DNA from 2 places in the Paenibacillus rhizovicinus genome. Region 2 is predicted to be linked to the other one. Evidence: riboswitches for the same ligand, from Rfam matches in the RefSeq annotation. Region 2 holds a riboswitch; the other holds the start of a gene.
The links. Region 2 has a riboswitch for S-adenosylmethionine ahead of metA (homoserine O-acetyltransferase MetA). Riboswitches for the same ligand answer to the same signal wherever they lie in the genome.
Positions count from the first base shown of each region.

Region 1: linked by a shared signal. The riboswitch ahead of GZH47_RS06425 (hypothetical protein) and the one ahead of metA (homoserine O-acetyltransferase MetA) in region 2 are both predicted to bind S-adenosylmethionine.

Region 1 is NZ_CP048286.1:1,379,410-1,387,657, forward strand. Features, by position in the region: gene GZH47_RS06405 (GH116 family glycosyl-hydrolase) at 1-1,766, opposite strand, end outside; gene GZH47_RS06410 (L-fucose isomerase) at 1,817-3,607, opposite strand; gene GZH47_RS06415 (LacI family DNA-binding transcriptional regulator) at 3,646-4,671, opposite strand; gene GZH47_RS06420 (hypothetical protein) at 4,845-5,156, opposite strand; SAM riboswitch class I at 5,303-5,431, shown strand; gene GZH47_RS06425 (hypothetical protein) at 5,532-6,071, shown strand; gene GZH47_RS06430 (S-layer homology domain-containing protein) at 6,843-8,248, shown strand, end outside.
Region 2 is NZ_CP048286.1:1,596,825-1,605,072, reverse strand. Features, by position in the region: gene GZH47_RS07455 (metal-dependent hydrolase) at 1-653, shown strand, start outside; gene corA (magnesium/cobalt transporter CorA) at 761-1,696, opposite strand; SAM riboswitch class I at 2,158-2,264, shown strand; gene metA (homoserine O-acetyltransferase MetA) at 2,454-3,371, shown strand; gene GZH47_RS07440 (PLP-dependent transferase) at 3,423-4,583, shown strand; gene GZH47_RS07435 (aminotransferase class I/II-fold pyridoxal phosphate-dependent enzyme) at 4,587-5,768, shown strand; gene mqnC (cyclic dehypoxanthinyl futalosine synthase) at 5,938-7,071, shown strand; gene ytxC (putative sporulation protein YtxC) at 7,567-8,248, shown strand, end outside.

The DNA.
Region 1 (8,248 bases), 220 kb from region 2:
TGAACGAAATATTCGCCGTTCCACGTCAGCTCGCTCAGCCGCTTGGCACTAACTGCCGCGGTCGTACTGTAACGGTCGGCCGCTTCGTCGTCGGCCAAGAAGCGTGCCATCGCTTCCGCGGCTTTCAGGGCGCCGAGCAGCATAATGCCGGTCAGCGGGTTCGGGCCGTGGAACTCGATGTCGTACGTATTATGCTGTACGCCTTCCATCACGCCGTCGCCGTCATGATCCCAGTGGGCGAGCGCGAAATCAAGCGCCCGCTTCACGTTCGGCCACAGCTCCCGCAGGAAATCGCCGTCGCCGGACAGCTTCCATTCGCGAAGCACGCGCATGACCGCGCCAAGCTGGCCGTCCGCGGCGGGATGGCTGGATTTACCGCCCCACGGTCCACCGCAGCCGAACATGCTGAATGCGCGAAAATTCATTTTACCGGAATCTTCGACTTCCTCCATAAACTCGACCCGGCGCATCGTCCGCTCAAGCGATGGATACAAGAACGCGAGCGTCTGCTCGTAGTTCCACACATGCGTGCAGTTGCCGTCGCAAGAACCGCCGTCGTCGAATGTCCCTTCGAAGCCGAGGAACTTGCCGTTCTCGAGCCAGAAGCAGGTCGAGCTGCGCAGCACCGGCATATTGCCGGCCAAGGCGTCGATCACGTAACCCGGCAAAGTCGTGCCGAACAGCGCATCCCGGAACGCTTCCGTCCGCGTCCGCAGTCCATCCAGATTGTTCAGCAGGTACGCGCCGGCCTCCCAGGCGCTCGAGAACCGCGTCGCATAATGGTTGCGGATCGTTTCACGGCCCGGGGTCTTATCCCGGTTATGCTCGTTCCAGCCGTTAATGCGGTTCGGGAAGTACCAGGACAGCACGAATCGGAAGGTCTTGGTCTCGCCAGGCTGAAGCGTCTCGATGACGCCGAGCGAGCCCGTGTCCGTCTTATGCTCCTCCGAAGGCGTCTCGTACCCGAGATCCGTCAGCCGGCCGTCTTCCGTGAAGTCGTCCCAGAACTCCTGCAGAAAATCGTACCACGCGCCGCGCAGCCACGCCCGCTTAACCGTCAGATGCGTGTTGGTCGTCTGCAGCGCCAAATTGCCGTAGTTCAGATCGCCGGGCGCCCATTTCTCGGAAGTCAGATCAAGGCCGGATACGTCCGCATCCTGCCGGAATGCATTCACGTTCTGCCCGCAAGGCATGTTCCAGTCCAAATTGCTGAACTTGTCGTAGGTCAATCCGCCGACGGGATTGATCATCGAGCCCGCAATGACGACTTCGGCCGGAAGATCGCTGACGTTCGTGACGCGATAGGTCAGCGAAGCCGCCGGAATGCCGGAATTCTCGGGATCGAGCGGAATCATCGGCGTGAACGCCTCAAGCTCTACGTTGACCGGCAGCTCGCTGTCCCGGAACGCGATACGCGCCATCGGATAAGTGCCGATCAGCTCGGATTCGTCCAGGCGCGGCAGTCCGGCTCCCGTAAGCGGATGGTAGCCGTGCGAGAGCGCATGCGGCGGAAGCAGCTTCGACTCCAGCACTTTGGCTACCGGCTTCCGTCCCTCTTGCTCGACGCGAATGGCAAAAAACGTATTCGGCATGAACGTGTTCTTCGCCGGCAGGTTGAAAATCTCCCAGTCCTTCAATTCGCCGCGGCTGCCGAGCGAGATATTGCCCGTGCCGATGCCGCCGAGCGGGAAGAGCGCCTCCTTGGCTTCGCCAGGGTAGGTGCGCTGTCCGTTGCCGGTATATAGCCGTTCCTTCGTTTCGATCATGTGAGCACCATCGCTTTCCGCGTTATCGTTGTTTGCACGTCCGCCCGCTGTTAGCGGTACAGAGGTCCCAGCGTTTGGCATGCCCGGAAGTCTGCGCCGACCGGATCCATGCCGCCGAATGCGCTCCACATGCTTGGACGGAACACGCGGTCGTCCGAAACATTGTGCATGCTGACCGGAATGCGCAGCATCGCCGCAAGCGTGATCAGATCGCCGCCGATGTGGCCGTAGCTGACGGCCGCGTGGTTGGAGCCCCAGTTGTTCATGACCGTGTATACATCCTTGAACAAGCCTTCGCCCGTCAGATTCGGCACGAACCAAGTCGTCGGCCAAGTCGGGTTGCTGCGCTGATCAAGCTTGTCGTGCACGTCGTCCGGCAGTTCGACCGTGTAGCCTTCGGCCAATTGCAGAACCGGTCCGAGACCCGCGACCAAGTTGATGCGCGCCATCGTAACCGGCATGCCGCTGCGCGTCGTGAAGTCCGTCGAGAAGCCGCCGCCGCGGAAGAAGTCGACCGCCGGGCTCCATTTCGTCGCTCCCAGGCAATCGCTCACTTCCTGCTCTGTAATATCCCAGAACGGTTTCATTGCCGGCTGGCCGTCGATCGTCTGGCGGCCCGTTCCGTCTAGCGCCGCCGGACCGGAGTTAATGAGATGGATAATGCCGTTCGCCGCGCGGCCTTCCAATTGATGGCCCGTTACGCGTTTCACCGCATCCGGGCTCCAGTACGTGCGCACGTCCGCGAAAATTTGCGCGGCATTCGTAAGCAGATGACCGAAGAGCATCGTGATGCCGTTCAGCGTATCGTTCTCCGTTGCCAGCATGAACGGCTCGCGGATGCCGTTCCAATCGAACGAAGACGTCAGGATCGCTTCCATGAAGTCGCCGTTCGGGAAGTAGTCCGTCCATGCGCGCTGACCTTGGAAGCCGGCGGCGATCGCATTATGGCCGAGCGCTTCTTCGCCGTAGCCGATCTCGTCCAATTTCGGGTTGCCGATCATCAGATCGCGGGCGATGAGCGTCATTTTCACAACGGTTTCCCAATCGCCCGCTTTCTGCTCTTCCGTGCGCTGCAGATGCTCCGGATTGACTTCCGCGCCTTCGTTGCAGTTGGCTTTGACCCATGCGAGAGCGGTTTCATATTCCGTCTGATCGTAGATGCCAAGGCCCATGCGGCGCACGAACTCCGTCATGTCCACGTACTCGTTGCGAATGCCGAGGAAACGCTGGAAGAAGGTCTCGTCGACGATACAGCCCGCTATCCCCATGGACACCGAGCCCATCGACAGATACGATTTGCCCTGCATCGCAGCTACCGCAAGACCCGCTTTGGCGAATTGCAGCAGCTTCTCCTGCACGTCCGGCGTGATCGTCGTGTCGCCGATGTCCTGCACGTCGCGGCCGTAGATGGAGAACGCGGGAAGCCCCTTCTGATTATGCGCGCCAAGCACGGCGGCCAGATATACGGCGCCCGGACGCTCCGTGCCGTTAAAGCCCCAAATCGCTTTCGGTCTCGTCGGATGCGTATCCATCGTCTCGGTCGGGTAGCACCAGGAAGGCGTTACCGAGATCGTCAGGCCGACGCCGGCACGCGCGAATTTCTCCTCCGCTCTCGCGGCTTCCGCCACGCCGCCGATGCAAGTATCTGCAATTACGCATTCCACCGGCAAGCCGTTGCTGTGTTTCAAGTTTTCCGACAAGAACGCGGCCGCATTGCGCGCCATCTCCATCGTTACGTCTTCGAGCGATTCGCGAATGCCTCCGCGGCGGCCGTCGATAATAGGCCGGATGCCGATCGTAGGCAAGCTGCCCTGCAGTCTGTTGCCGATATGCGTATTCATGGGTAGGTTCCTCTTTCTTCACGTGGATTTGTTGGAATTCAGGAATGAATGCGTTTGACTTCATGATGAAAAATCTTGCTGGAAGGCGAATGCGCCTCGTTCTCGCCCCGAATGAGACGCAGCAGCAGGTCGCCGGCCTGGAGGCCCATCTCGTAAGGATCCTGGTCCACGTAGTACAGACCGGGCTCCTTCAATAGACGGCCTGCTTCCACTTCGCCGAAAGAAGCGACAGCCATATCGCCGGGAATGCGCAGTCCGCTTCCTACCAGCTCCAGCAGCACGCCGAGGCTCATCTGGTTGTTCAGCGAGACGATCGCCGTCGGCTTCTCTTCCTCGTTCAGAAACTGCCGGACGGCCCGAATGCCGCCTTCCGCGGAGAAATCCCCGCTGTAGAGCAGCAGCCGATCCTCGACGCCGCGCTCCTTCATCGCGCGAAGCACGCCTTCCAAGCGCTCGCGTCCCGTGCTGACTCTCGTCGGACCGTTCACCGCGCCGATACGGACATGACCGTCGTCCAACAGCGCTTTGGTCAATTCATAGGCGCTTTGGACGTTATCCTCCGCGACCAGATCAAGCGCCGGCAGACCGGTCTCGTTCGTGCCGGCTTCTTCTTCAAGCCGCCTGTCGATCAGCACCATCCGCTGGCCGTTGTCCCGCAGGCTGTTGATGTTCGCCACGTTGCCGCCGGACGTGGCAAGCACGATGGCATCGACGCGTTTCTCGTGGAGCAGCTGCAGCAGCCTTGCTTCCTTCTCCGGTGCCTCGTCGGAGCTGCAGAACATCAATTGAAAGCCTTCCGGGCCTACCACGTCCTCGATGCCTCTGGAAATGCCCATGAAGTACGGGTTGGATATGTCCGGAACGATGACGCCGATCATGAACGTCTTGTCCTGCTTCAAACTTCTTGCGATGGCGCTCGGTTGATAATTGAGCTTGGCGATGGCGCCGAATACGCGTTCCTTGACTTCAGCGCTGACGTAGCCGCTGTCGTTGAGCACGCGCGAGACAGTAGCCGTCGACACTTCGGCTTCTGCCGCGACTTGCTTGATCGTTGCTTTGGACAATCTTTATTCACCTCGAAAAGGGTTGCAATCGTTCATGTAATCGATTACGTAAACGATTACACAATGAGAGTACTGCGATTCCCATTCACTGTCAATAGCGAATTATCGCGAAAACGAACAAGAGCCTCGTCCCGAAACGAATCCGGACAAGGCTCTTGTGCATAGAGACATGATTAAGCGACGAATACATAGATCAGAAGCGCGAACAGCGGCACGATCCAGAGCAGCGGGATGCCATTCCAGAGCAGCGCCGAGCGGTGTCTCCGGCGAGCGAACAGAACCCACGCGGTAACCGCCGAAGCGGCCATCGCCAGCGGATAAATCAGGATATAAATGAATATCAGCCATGTCATCATGTCGTATTGGGCCTGCGGGCTGTCGAAACCCATCACGGACATGCCCAGCACGAACAGCCATGCGACTACGGATATCACATATATGATTTGCGAAACGATCAATGTAACGAGAACTGTTTTGCGATTCATGCGGTAAATCTCCATCTCTCTTGACGTGATGTGCACAAGTATAGCAGAAAATGATGCTCTTTAAACATGCCTCTGTCGTACAATTGCCATCTCCCTTGACAGACAGCGTACTTTTATAGCATAATGATGAAAATTTCATATGTTTATTCTTATCAAGAGTAGGTGGAGGGACAAGCCCGATGATACCCGGCAACCGACAAACCTTTGTGTCACAGAGGAATGCACGGTGCTAATTCTTGCGGAACGCTTTGCGAAGCGAATCTGGGAGATAAGAGCGAGGATAGTTATCCATACATACCTATGACCTTCTCTGATTCCGGAGAGGGTCTTTTTTGTTTTCTGCCATAACTCAACTTGACTATAGGAGGAATTAGGATGCTGAACACGATTGCCGACCGTTCGTTGATCGATGAATCCGCCGGGTATCGCCGCGACACGCTTCCCGGGCTTATAGAATGGCTCCGTTTCAAAAATTCGGTGGTTGGCTCATCGTTTGCCCTTTTGCAGCAAGATACGATTACCCGCATCGAATGTTTTCGCTTCGACCGCGAATGGACCGAGAAGCTGCATCCGGGCCGCGGCAACGATTATTGCTGCGGACTGCTTGCGATCACCGCCCATACGGGTGCAGTCGGAGCAGCGGAATTTGCGATTCCTTGCAAGCAGCTTAGCGGCGACTTGGTGATGTGGACGGCCCCTCTTCAACGCATGAAAGGCCGGACATTACCGGAAGGCCTCGACTATGTTCAGCAGAAGCAGGCGGCGTGGGGAGCCTTGAGATCCGAGCTCGTGAAGTCCGCGCTCCTGAACGCGAATAGACATGTCGAGCGGGCGGCTGCCAGCCATGAGGAGCGGCAATATCGCTGGGATCCCTCCTGCTTGCATCGTTATACGCAATCGTATGTTTCTTTCTGAGTGCATATCCCCCTTAAGCCTCCGGCAGTCGGCGGCACCGAATAACGAATAAGAACCGGTTGGACCTGGATGTCATCCAAGTTCAACCGGTTATTTATTTCCGCGTTTTATAACCTTCACGGCATGAAAGTTTCCATTTTTTTATATTTCGTTTATCTCGCTCTCCAATTGGACGTATCCGAAATGCCCTCCTCTTTAGTCCCCATAATGTATATAAATGTATTTTTTTGTTTCTTTTCGCTCCTTCGGCTCGCATGACGCCGGGACATTTACATGCGGGTTTCTTATGAGGCCTAAGAATCATAAGCATTACAATGCGCGGATCCAAATTATAGTGCTTCACTTCATAAACCGCGCCGAAAATGTTGACTTAACAACCGGGAGCCTTCTTTCACTTGGAATATGCAAACAATGGCATCTAGCAACACCATTTTTCAAAAATAGGAATAAAGACATATAAAGTTTCAAAAGTACAGGCCGCTAGAAATATGTAAATGTATTCCAACAGAATGAATTTTTAGTCGAAACATGTATTTACAAACTTTTAACTCAGATGGGATAATCCGGGAGTAGTAGTCCTAAAGTCGTGGATAAATATGGGAGGCGGATTGAGTTCTCGGGATGTCGAATAGCATTTCATCTCGATAATCAAAGGCGGTAAGCGACTTTGAGTCGTGACAGGATAATGAAAATAAGGCAATCATTCGGGCATCGTTTCATAGGACAACCTATTCTACCAAGCCCGCCAAACAATCGGAGGAACGTTTAAAAATGAACAAGAAAATAGCTTCAGCAGTATTGTCGTCCGCTTTGGTACTCAGTTCGCTCGGCGCGGCGGGAACCAGTTACGCGGAAACATCCGCAACGGCACCCGGATTCACGGACGGTGCAAGCAACTATGCGAAAGACGCGATCCAGGAACTTCTGGACAAAGGCATCATTCAAGGAGATGCGGACGGTAACTTCGACCCGAAAGGACAACTGACCCGCGCGCAGTTCATCGTCATGATCGTGAAGTCGATGGGCTTGAAAGTGGATCTGAACCAAACGGCTTCATCGCAGTTCAAGGACGTACCCGCTTGGGCGGCCCCTTACGTTGACGTCGCTTTCAAGGCAGGAATCATTCATGGTACGAGCGCGACGCTCTTCAGCCCGAACGCCCCGTTGACCCGTGAGGCGGCGACGGTAATCATGGTAAACGCGTTGATTTCCACAGGCGCTATCCCGAAAGACGAAGTAGCTGCCAACACGTTTACGGATGCGGACAGCATTTCGGATTGGGCGAAAAACGCTGTCGCGTTGGCGTTGAAATACGGATTGATCAAAGGTAACCCTGATGGATCTTTCAACCCTAAAGGCGAAGCCCTCCGGGAACAGGCGGCGGTGATGGCTTCAAACTTCATCGAGACGCAAGAAGAAATTCAGCCAACCAAGAATCCAACCACGGACCCGGCAACTGATCCTACTACTGATCCGACTACGGACCCAACCAATGAACCTGCTACGGATCCAACTCCTATCGGCGGCGGCGGCGGCGGCGGTGGCGGTGGCGGTGGATATACAACGGACTCCTCGGCACCAACCGCACCGACTGGACTTGCGGCTTCGCAAATCGAGCAAGACAGCCTTCAACTTAACTGGACGGCTTCGACCGATAATGTCGCGGTTACCGGATACGACATTTACAAAGACGGCGTGAAGGTGGCTTCGCAGTCTGGAAGATCATACTCCGCGACGGGGCTTGTCACTGACACGGAATACACGTTTACAGTGAAGGCGAAGGACGCAGCCGGTAACGCTTCGACGGCAAGCACGCCGCTGGTCGTAAAGACTTTAGCGCCTGACTCCGCGTATTTGGTTCCCGAAGACTTCGGGTATTGGAAGGAAGAAGACGCTTACAACGTGGGCTTCAATATCAATCTTGACCGCCTGCCCTACTCGAACATTCAACAGATCAAGGTTTCCCTGTACGACGGCACTACGTTCCTCGCTTCCGCTACATCGAAGGGCGAACATATTCGCGTGCTGGAAGCGGACGATACCGATTTAGGCGAAGCGGACGGACAGCTTAGCGTCGCATTCGACAAACGCGACGAAGCGTTTACAGCCGGGGAAGGCCAGCGTTGGGATCGCACGACTTACGGATTTGCGGCACCAACGAAAGCGGTTATTGAAAT
Region 2 (8,248 bases):
TGAAAGGAACGACGCATCTAACCATCGGCTTGGCCATCGGCGTTGCGGCAGCCGCCAGCCATCCGTTCACGGCTCAGCACGCCGCGTTATACGTCGCAGCTGCCGCATTCTCGTCGCTCAGCGCCGATCTTGACGGAACGAACATGCTGAGCGGCAAACTGAACCGCACGGCGAAGATGATTCATGCGCTGCTGCTATGGGGCGGAATCGCTTTGACCGGGACGGTCGGAATTACATACGCGGTCAAAGGCGTCCTGTACACGGAGTGGGCGATTGCAGCCGTGTCCGTGCTGCTGCTCGGCTTGGTGCTCGGGAACGGGATGATTCGCAATGCGCTTGTCAGCTTAATCGGAGTTGGACTGCTCTATGGCGGATTTTCCGAAGGGATGAACTGGTTAATCGGTCTAGGCGTCTTCGTTGCATGGGTGCCATGGCTGAACCATCGCGGTTTGACGCACACGGTATGGGCGGCGGCGGCATGGTGGGCGATCGGCAACGGGCTGGAGGAACAAGTAGGCGTCGACGGCCTCGCACAGACCGCGTTATGGGGGTATTTGTCCCATTTGATCGCCGATACGCTGACGCCAAGCGGCGTGAAGTGGCTGTATCCGCTGACGAAGAAGACGTTCAAGCTGCCGATCGGCAAGCTGTAGCCAGCCGTAAGCCGCCGCGTGAGGTATCCGAATAAGTAAAAAAGCTCTCCGAGGATGAACGTCCAAGGAGAGCTTTTGCATATCTAGGCGAGTCGTAATCGTTAACGTTAGAGCCATTCCTTCTTGCGGAAAATGAAAAACATGCCGAATCCCAGCAGCAGCATGAACGACAGCAATACGTAGGAACCGCCGTGCATATGAAGACCGGGAATATAATCGAAATTCATTCCGTAAATGCCGGTAATGAAGGTCAGAGGCATGAAGATCGTTGTCAAAGCCGTGAACACGCGCATGATTTCATTCGCGCGATTCGCTAGGCTGGACTGGTACGCCTCTCGTAAGTTGCCCATCAGATCGCGGTACGTATCGAATGTCTCGGCGATTTTCACGGCATTCTCGTAGATATCGCTGAAGTACTTCTGCAGCTGGTCGTCAATCAGCTTGAGATCCTTCTTGTTGAGCGTTGCGATCAATTCCTTTTGCGGGCCGAGCACTTTCTTCAGCCACAGAATTTCGCTTCGCAGACCGATGATCTCGTTCAGATGCGATTTCTTCGTGTGCATGAGAATGGCTTCTTCCAGGCTCTCGATGCGAACCTCGATTCGGTCGCCGACGAGGAAGTAATTGTCCACGACGATATCGACCAGATGGTAAAGGAAGTCATCCGGCCTGCTGACCTGATCCTCCAGAAGAATCGGCTTCAGCGTGCGCAGCTCGTTGATTTTCTGCTTCGTAACCGTAATGATATAATGGCGTCCCAGAAAAATATTCAAGGCGCGCAGGAAAATTTCTTCATCGTCGAAACGGATGCTGTTGATAACTAAGAAATAATGGCCTTCGTGAATTTCGATCTTCGGCCGCTGCTCCTCTTCGCTCAGACAGTCTTCCACTGCCAGTTCGTGAAGCGAGAATAACGGCTGCAGCACCTTAAGATCGTCTACGTCCGCATCGATCCAATAAAAGCCCTCCGCGGGCGGAATCGTTGCCGTTGCTACGTCGTCGATCGTTTTGAAAATACCTTGCGTCACGTGACGGATTTTCATCCGCGCTCCTCCTCTCTTGCCTAGCTGATTGTTCCCGGATGCCGGCATGAGGAGGGAAGCATGTGCGAATACGCTATACGGACCGTTATTCGCCGCGCCGCCAAGTATGAACGGGGCGGTTGTACGAATAAGGTCGGGTAAGCGTAAGCGGACAAACTGACGTTCCAACATACCGGTTATCAATGCGGTTGCCCGCAGGCCTCGGGTCGCCTTCCATATTCGTAAACACCCCTTTATAAGTTCAGATAATTACCTTAACATGCATAATCCTTGTCTAGTATACTCCGACAGTGTCTTTCCATACAAGCACAAAGTACAGGGCCTGCGCCTGTATTAGAATATGCGCTGAAAAGCCCGTGGTGACGCTATTTTCGACGCCTTGAAGAGGGGTCTCTTGACGTAGGCGGAGGAATGATTTAAAGTATTCCCATAACATGATTTCACAATTAAATAAGCAAGCTTTCTTATCAAGAGCAGGCGGAGGGACTAGCCCGATGAAGCCCGGCAACCGGCGTGTGAACGCACGGTGCTAATTCTTGCGGAAACGTATGTTTCTGAGAGATGAGAGGCGCATGAACGATACAGTTATGCCCCTCTCTGCCAGAGAGGGGTTATTTTCATTGCGCTCCTCACAAGAAGAAACGGCTGTCGCCGTCCGATGCGGCGGCAGGTTTCTTATCTTAGAAATATAAGAAAAGGTGTCGCACGCTTATCCTTTCTTATATTCGGAAAATAGACACGATTGGAGTGAGCAGACATGCCGATTAAAGTACCCGACCAATTGCCTGCGAAGGACATTCTCACGGAAGAGAATATCTTCGTCATGGAAGAGAGCTTCGCTTACCATCAGGATATCCGCCCGCTGCGGATCGCGATTCTCAATCTGATGCCGACCAAGGAAGTAACCGAGACCCAGCTGCTGAGGCTGATCGGCAACACGCCGCTTCAAGTGGAAGTCGTGCTGCTTCATCCGAAGACGCATACGTCCAAGAACACGTCTTCCCAGCATCTGGAGTCCTTCTATAAAACGTTCGACGATATCAAGCACGAGTATTACGACGGCATGATCATCACCGGCGCTCCCGTAGAAACCCTTCCTTTTGAAGAAGTGAACTATTGGGAAGAACTAAAGGACATCATGGACTGGTCCACGCGCAAGGTAACCTCGACGTTCCATATCTGTTGGGGCGCGCAGGCCGGCTTGTACCACCACTACGGCATTCAGAAGTACGACCTGAAGGAGAAAATGTTCGGCGTGTTCCCGCATCAGGTCGATAAACGCAACGTGCCGCTGATGAGAGGCTTCGACGAGCAGTTCTTCGTGCCGCAGTCGCGTCACACGGAAGTCCGCCGCGAGGACGTCGAGGCCGTGAACGATCTGGATATCTTGTCCTCGTCTCCCGATGCCGGCGTGTACATTGCGGCTTCCCGCAACGGACGGCAAATTTTCGTGACGGGCCACTCCGAATACGATCCGTGCTCGCTCAAGTCGGAATACGATCGCGACGTAGCCAAAGGGATGGACATTGCGATTCCGAAAAATTATTATCCGAACGACGATCCTTCGAAACAACCGCTGTCCACTTGGCGCGCGCATGCGAACCTGTTATTCTCGAACTGGTTGAATTATTACGTATATCAACAAACGCCGTACGATCTGGGCGCTGGAATTTAATTTAATTCGCAGCAGCATCTTATATATCAATAGGAGAGGGAGACTACGTCTATGAAAATCGAAAGCCGTTTAGCGCAAATTGGATCCATTAAAGAGCCCGTTACCGGGGCTGTTAGTTTCCCTGTCTATCAATCGACCGCATTCCGTCATCCGCGCCTCGGCGAAAGCACCGGGTTCGATTATTCCCGCACGAAGAACCCGACGCGCACGGTGCTGGAGGAAGCGGCAGCTGGGCTGGAATCCGGCGATGCCGGCTTCGCCTGCAGCAGCGGCATGGCTGCGCTGACGACTATTTTCTCGCTATTCGGGCAAGGAGACCACCTCCTTGTTTCCCTTGACCTATACGGCGGTACATACCGTCTGCTTGAGCGGATTATGAGCCGTTTCGGCGTTACGGCCTCGTACGTGGACACGAACGACATCGATTCGCTGAACACGCTCTGTACGCCGTCGACCAAAGCGATTCTGATCGAAACGCCGACTAACCCGCTCATGATGATCACGGATTTGGAGCGCGTCTGCGCTTGGGCGAAATCCAAGAACCTGCTGTCCATCGTGGACAACACGCTGCTGACGCCGTTCTTCCAACGTCCGATCGAGCTTGGCGCGGACATCGTCGTTCACAGCGCGACGAAGTATTTGGGCGGCCATAACGATGTGCTTGCCGGCCTGATCGTGACGAAGGGCAAGGAGCTGTCCGAGCAGATGGCCTTCTTGCACAATTCCCTCGGCGCCGTATTGGGCCCGCAGGATTCCTGGCTGCTGATGCGCGGCATGAAGACGCTGGCGCTGCGCATGGAACGTCACCAGTCCAATGCGACCGCGATCGCAAACTGGCTGCTTGCCCATGAGGCGGTGGACGAGGTTTACTATCCGGCGCTTCCGCATCATCCCGGCCACGACGTGCAAAACCGCCAATCTTCCGGCAACACGGGCATTTTCTCTTTCCGCTTGAAGAATGCCGCCTACGTGGAGCCGATTCTGCGCCACGTCAAGCTGATCGCGTTCGCCGAGAGCCTCGGAGGCGTGGAATCGCTGATGACTTACCCGGCCGTGCAAACGCATGCCGACATTCCGCTGGAAATTCGCCAGAAAATCGGCGTGGACGACCGTCTTCTTCGCTTCTCCGTCGGCATCGAGCATCAGGATGACTTGATCGCGGATTTGGCGCAAGCATTCGAAGCGGCAAAACGTGAAATCGAGGAGGCTTAACCGATGTCTGAACAGCAATCCAATACCAACAATGGCAATAAACCCGAAACGAAATTCGCGACGAAGCTGATTCATTTTGGCAATGAAATCGACGAGCATACCGGCGCCTCCAGTGTGCCGATCTATCAGGCGTCGACGTTCCATCACCACGATATTTTCAACCCGCCGGTGCACGACTACAGCCGTTCCGGCAATCCGACGCGCCAAGCGCTGGAAGATTATATTACGTTGCTGGAAGGCGGCGTGCGCGGTTTCGCGTTCGCATCCGGCATGGCGGCGATCTCGACGGCATTCCTGCTGTTCTCGAACGGCGATCACGTCATCGTGACCGAGGATGTGTACGGCGGCACGTATCGCCTGCTGACGACCGTTCTGAACCGTCTCGGCATCGAGTCGACGTTCGTGGACATGACGGATTTCGATGCGGTGAAGGCAGCGCTCCGTTCGAATACGAAGGCGGTGTTCATGGAAACGCCGTCCAATCCGACGTTGAAAATCACGGATATCGGCGAAATTGCCGCATGGGCAAAATCGCATGATCTCATTACGCTGCTGGACAATACGTTCATGACGCCGTACCATCAGCGCCCGATCGAGCTTGGCGTGGATGTCGTCCTGCACAGCGCGACGAAATTCCTCGGCGGCCACAGCGACGTATTGGCCGGACTGGCCGTCGTGGCAGACGAGGGTCTGGGACGCCGCTTGAAACAGCTGCAGAACGGGCTCGGCACCGTGCTTGGCGCTCAGGAATCCTGGCTGCTGATGCGCGGCATGAAGACGCTGCAGGCACGCATGGCCCACAGCGAGCAGAGCGCCCGCAAGCTGGCGGAGTGGCTGAACGTCCATCCGGCGGTAACCCGCGTTTATTTCCCAGGGCTGGCGGATCATCCGCGCCGGGAAATCCACGAGAAGCAGTCCAAAGGCTACGGGGCGGTCGTCTCCTTCGACGTCGGCGACGGCGATCGCGCGAAAGCGGTGCTGAGCCGCGTGAAGATTCCGCTCGTTGCGGTAAGCCTTGGCGCCGTCGAGAGCATTTTGTCTTACCCGGCCATGATGTCGCACGCGGCGATGCCGCAAGAAGTGCGCCATGAACGGGGCATCACCGACGGTCTGCTTCGCTACTCCGTCGGCTTGGAAGACATCGACGACCTGATCGCCGATTTGGATCAGGCGCTTAACGGTTAATTCGGCGCAAATAGAGCAATACGCGGCAGTCCGGCGGGACTAGCCGCGTTTTTATTCGTTTTGGCGGAGGTATGCTTGCCCGGACGTCGAATGACGGCTTATTTCAATTGTGGTAGTATAAATTGAACCTACATGGGTACGGAAATGTGGAATGAAGGAGGCTTTTGCATTGGCTAACATCGATCGTATTTTAGATAAAGCATTGCAGGGAGAACGGATCGGGCTGGAAGATTGCGTCACGCTGTTCGAATCGGATGAAATCGAGAAAATGGGGCATGTCGCGAATCAGCTGATGATTCGTAAACATCCCGAGCCGATCACGACTTTCGTCGTGGGACGCAACATTAACTATACGAACGTATGCGACGTATATTGCCGGTTCTGCGCATTCTACCGCGCGCCGGGCTCGAAGGAAGGCTACGTGCTGTCGGACGACACGATCCTGAAGAAAATCCAGGAAACAATCGACGTCGGCGGAACGGAAATTCTGATGCAGGGCGGCGTTAACCCGGATCTGCCGTTCTCGTATTACTTGGATATTTTGCGTAAAATCAAACAGCATTTCCCCGACATTACGATGCATTCGTTCTCGCCGGCGGAAATTCAGAAGATGGTCACCATATCGGGTTTGTCGCTGGAACAGGTGCTGCGCGAGCTGAATCAGGCGGGCCTCGATTCCTTGCCGGGCGGAGGCGGCGAAATTCTGGATGACCGGACGAGACGGAAGATCAGCCGGCTTAAGGGGTCTTGGACGGACTGGATGGACGTCATGCGCACAGGCCACAGAATCGGCATGAATGCGACCGCGACCATGGTTATCGGCTTCGGGGAAGAGATGGAGGAGCGCGCGCTTCACCTGCTTCGCGTCCGCGAAGCGCAGGACGATTGCATCGCGAACGGCTATGACTCCAAAGGCTTCCTGGCGTTCATTCCGTGGACGTTCCAGCCGGAGAACACGAATATGAAGCGGGAGAAAGCGACGCCGGAAGAGTACTTGAAGACATTGGCGATCAGCCGGATCACGCTGGACAATATCGACAATTTCCAGTCGTCGTGGGTCACGATGGGGCCGGAAATCGGCAAGTTGACGCTCTCGTACGGCTGTAACGACTTCGGCAGCACGATGATCGAGGAGAATGTCGTCTCCGCTGCGGGAACGACGCATAAGGTCAACATCGGCTCGACGCTGCGCATTATCCGCGAAGCGGGCAAAATTCCTGCGCAGCGGAACACGAAATACGATATTTTGAAAGTGTACGAAGAGTCCGAGCAAGCGCAGAACGATTTTATCATGCAAAACTAACAGGTTGTCGTTAAACGAAGCTTCTTCATCGGCGGTGCTATCCGCGGATGGGGGAGCTTTTTTGGCGTTCGGGGCATCCAAGATCCGCCTTTCATTCCAGCCGTCGGCCAGCGCAGGCAGAGCATACATCGTATATCTGCTTTCGCAGAACCATATACTGTTAAGGAAGTGAGAAAGCGTGATCTAGAGGAAGCTTGGCCGAGCTAAAACGCATAAAATCAAGGTTTACTCAAATAACTCGCCCCGTGCGGCGCAAAAGCTTAAGCATATGCTTCCGATGTAGTTTTTGTTTGCCACCGCCGGTAAAATTCCGGCTTTCAGTGTTCCAAAAACTTAAGCTTATGCTTCCGAGGCAGTTTTTGTTTGCCACCGCCGGTAAAATTCCGGCTTTCAGTGTTCCAAAAACTTAAGCATATGCTTCCGATGTAGTTTTTGTTTGCCGCCGCCGGTAAAATTCCGGCTTTCAGTGTTCCAAAAACTTTTAGGAGTGAGCCTATGGAACTTTTCACTGTTTCTTTACACTCGGCTTCTCATGAAGCGATTGATCGCCTTCATCGTTATCTGAGCGAAGAATTCGTCGATTTACATAGTGACGACAATGGCAGTCCTGCTGGGTTTCTGCGGCCCGATTATGAGGGTATGGCCATTCAATGCAGAGCGGATTTGCCGCATTTCCAGCTGGAAAAGGATGGTCCCCCGATTTACCGCAAAGCGGCCGGCGCGTTTGCCCGCTATGTCATGAACGAGCTGGAGCCGATGCTCCTGAAGGCAATCATCCGGAAGCAGTTTCATTATGAGGACGCTGCCGAGATCGAAGCGCTGTCGCGGTATTGCCACAATATTTTGTACGGAACGGCCGCAATCGCGACGCAGGAGGAAGATAATGCGGCCGATATGCGTCTTTCGGACTTGGAGCGGCGCCTAGGTAAGGTCGCCGACGAACTGGAGACGTTCATCGCCAGCAACACCCGGCTGCACTTGGATGGATTCGTTTCGTTCCGTCTGGCCACCTATTGGCAGGAGCTCAAAGATGTCGTGGCCTACGCGGTCGATGAGTATGTGATGGATAAACAATATCAGGAGTTCATTTCGCTGCTGAAATATTTCGTGCGGATGCAGGAGGTCAAACTTCCCATCGTCCACGTGCTCCATAAAGGCGGAAGCGATTTCGTGCTCT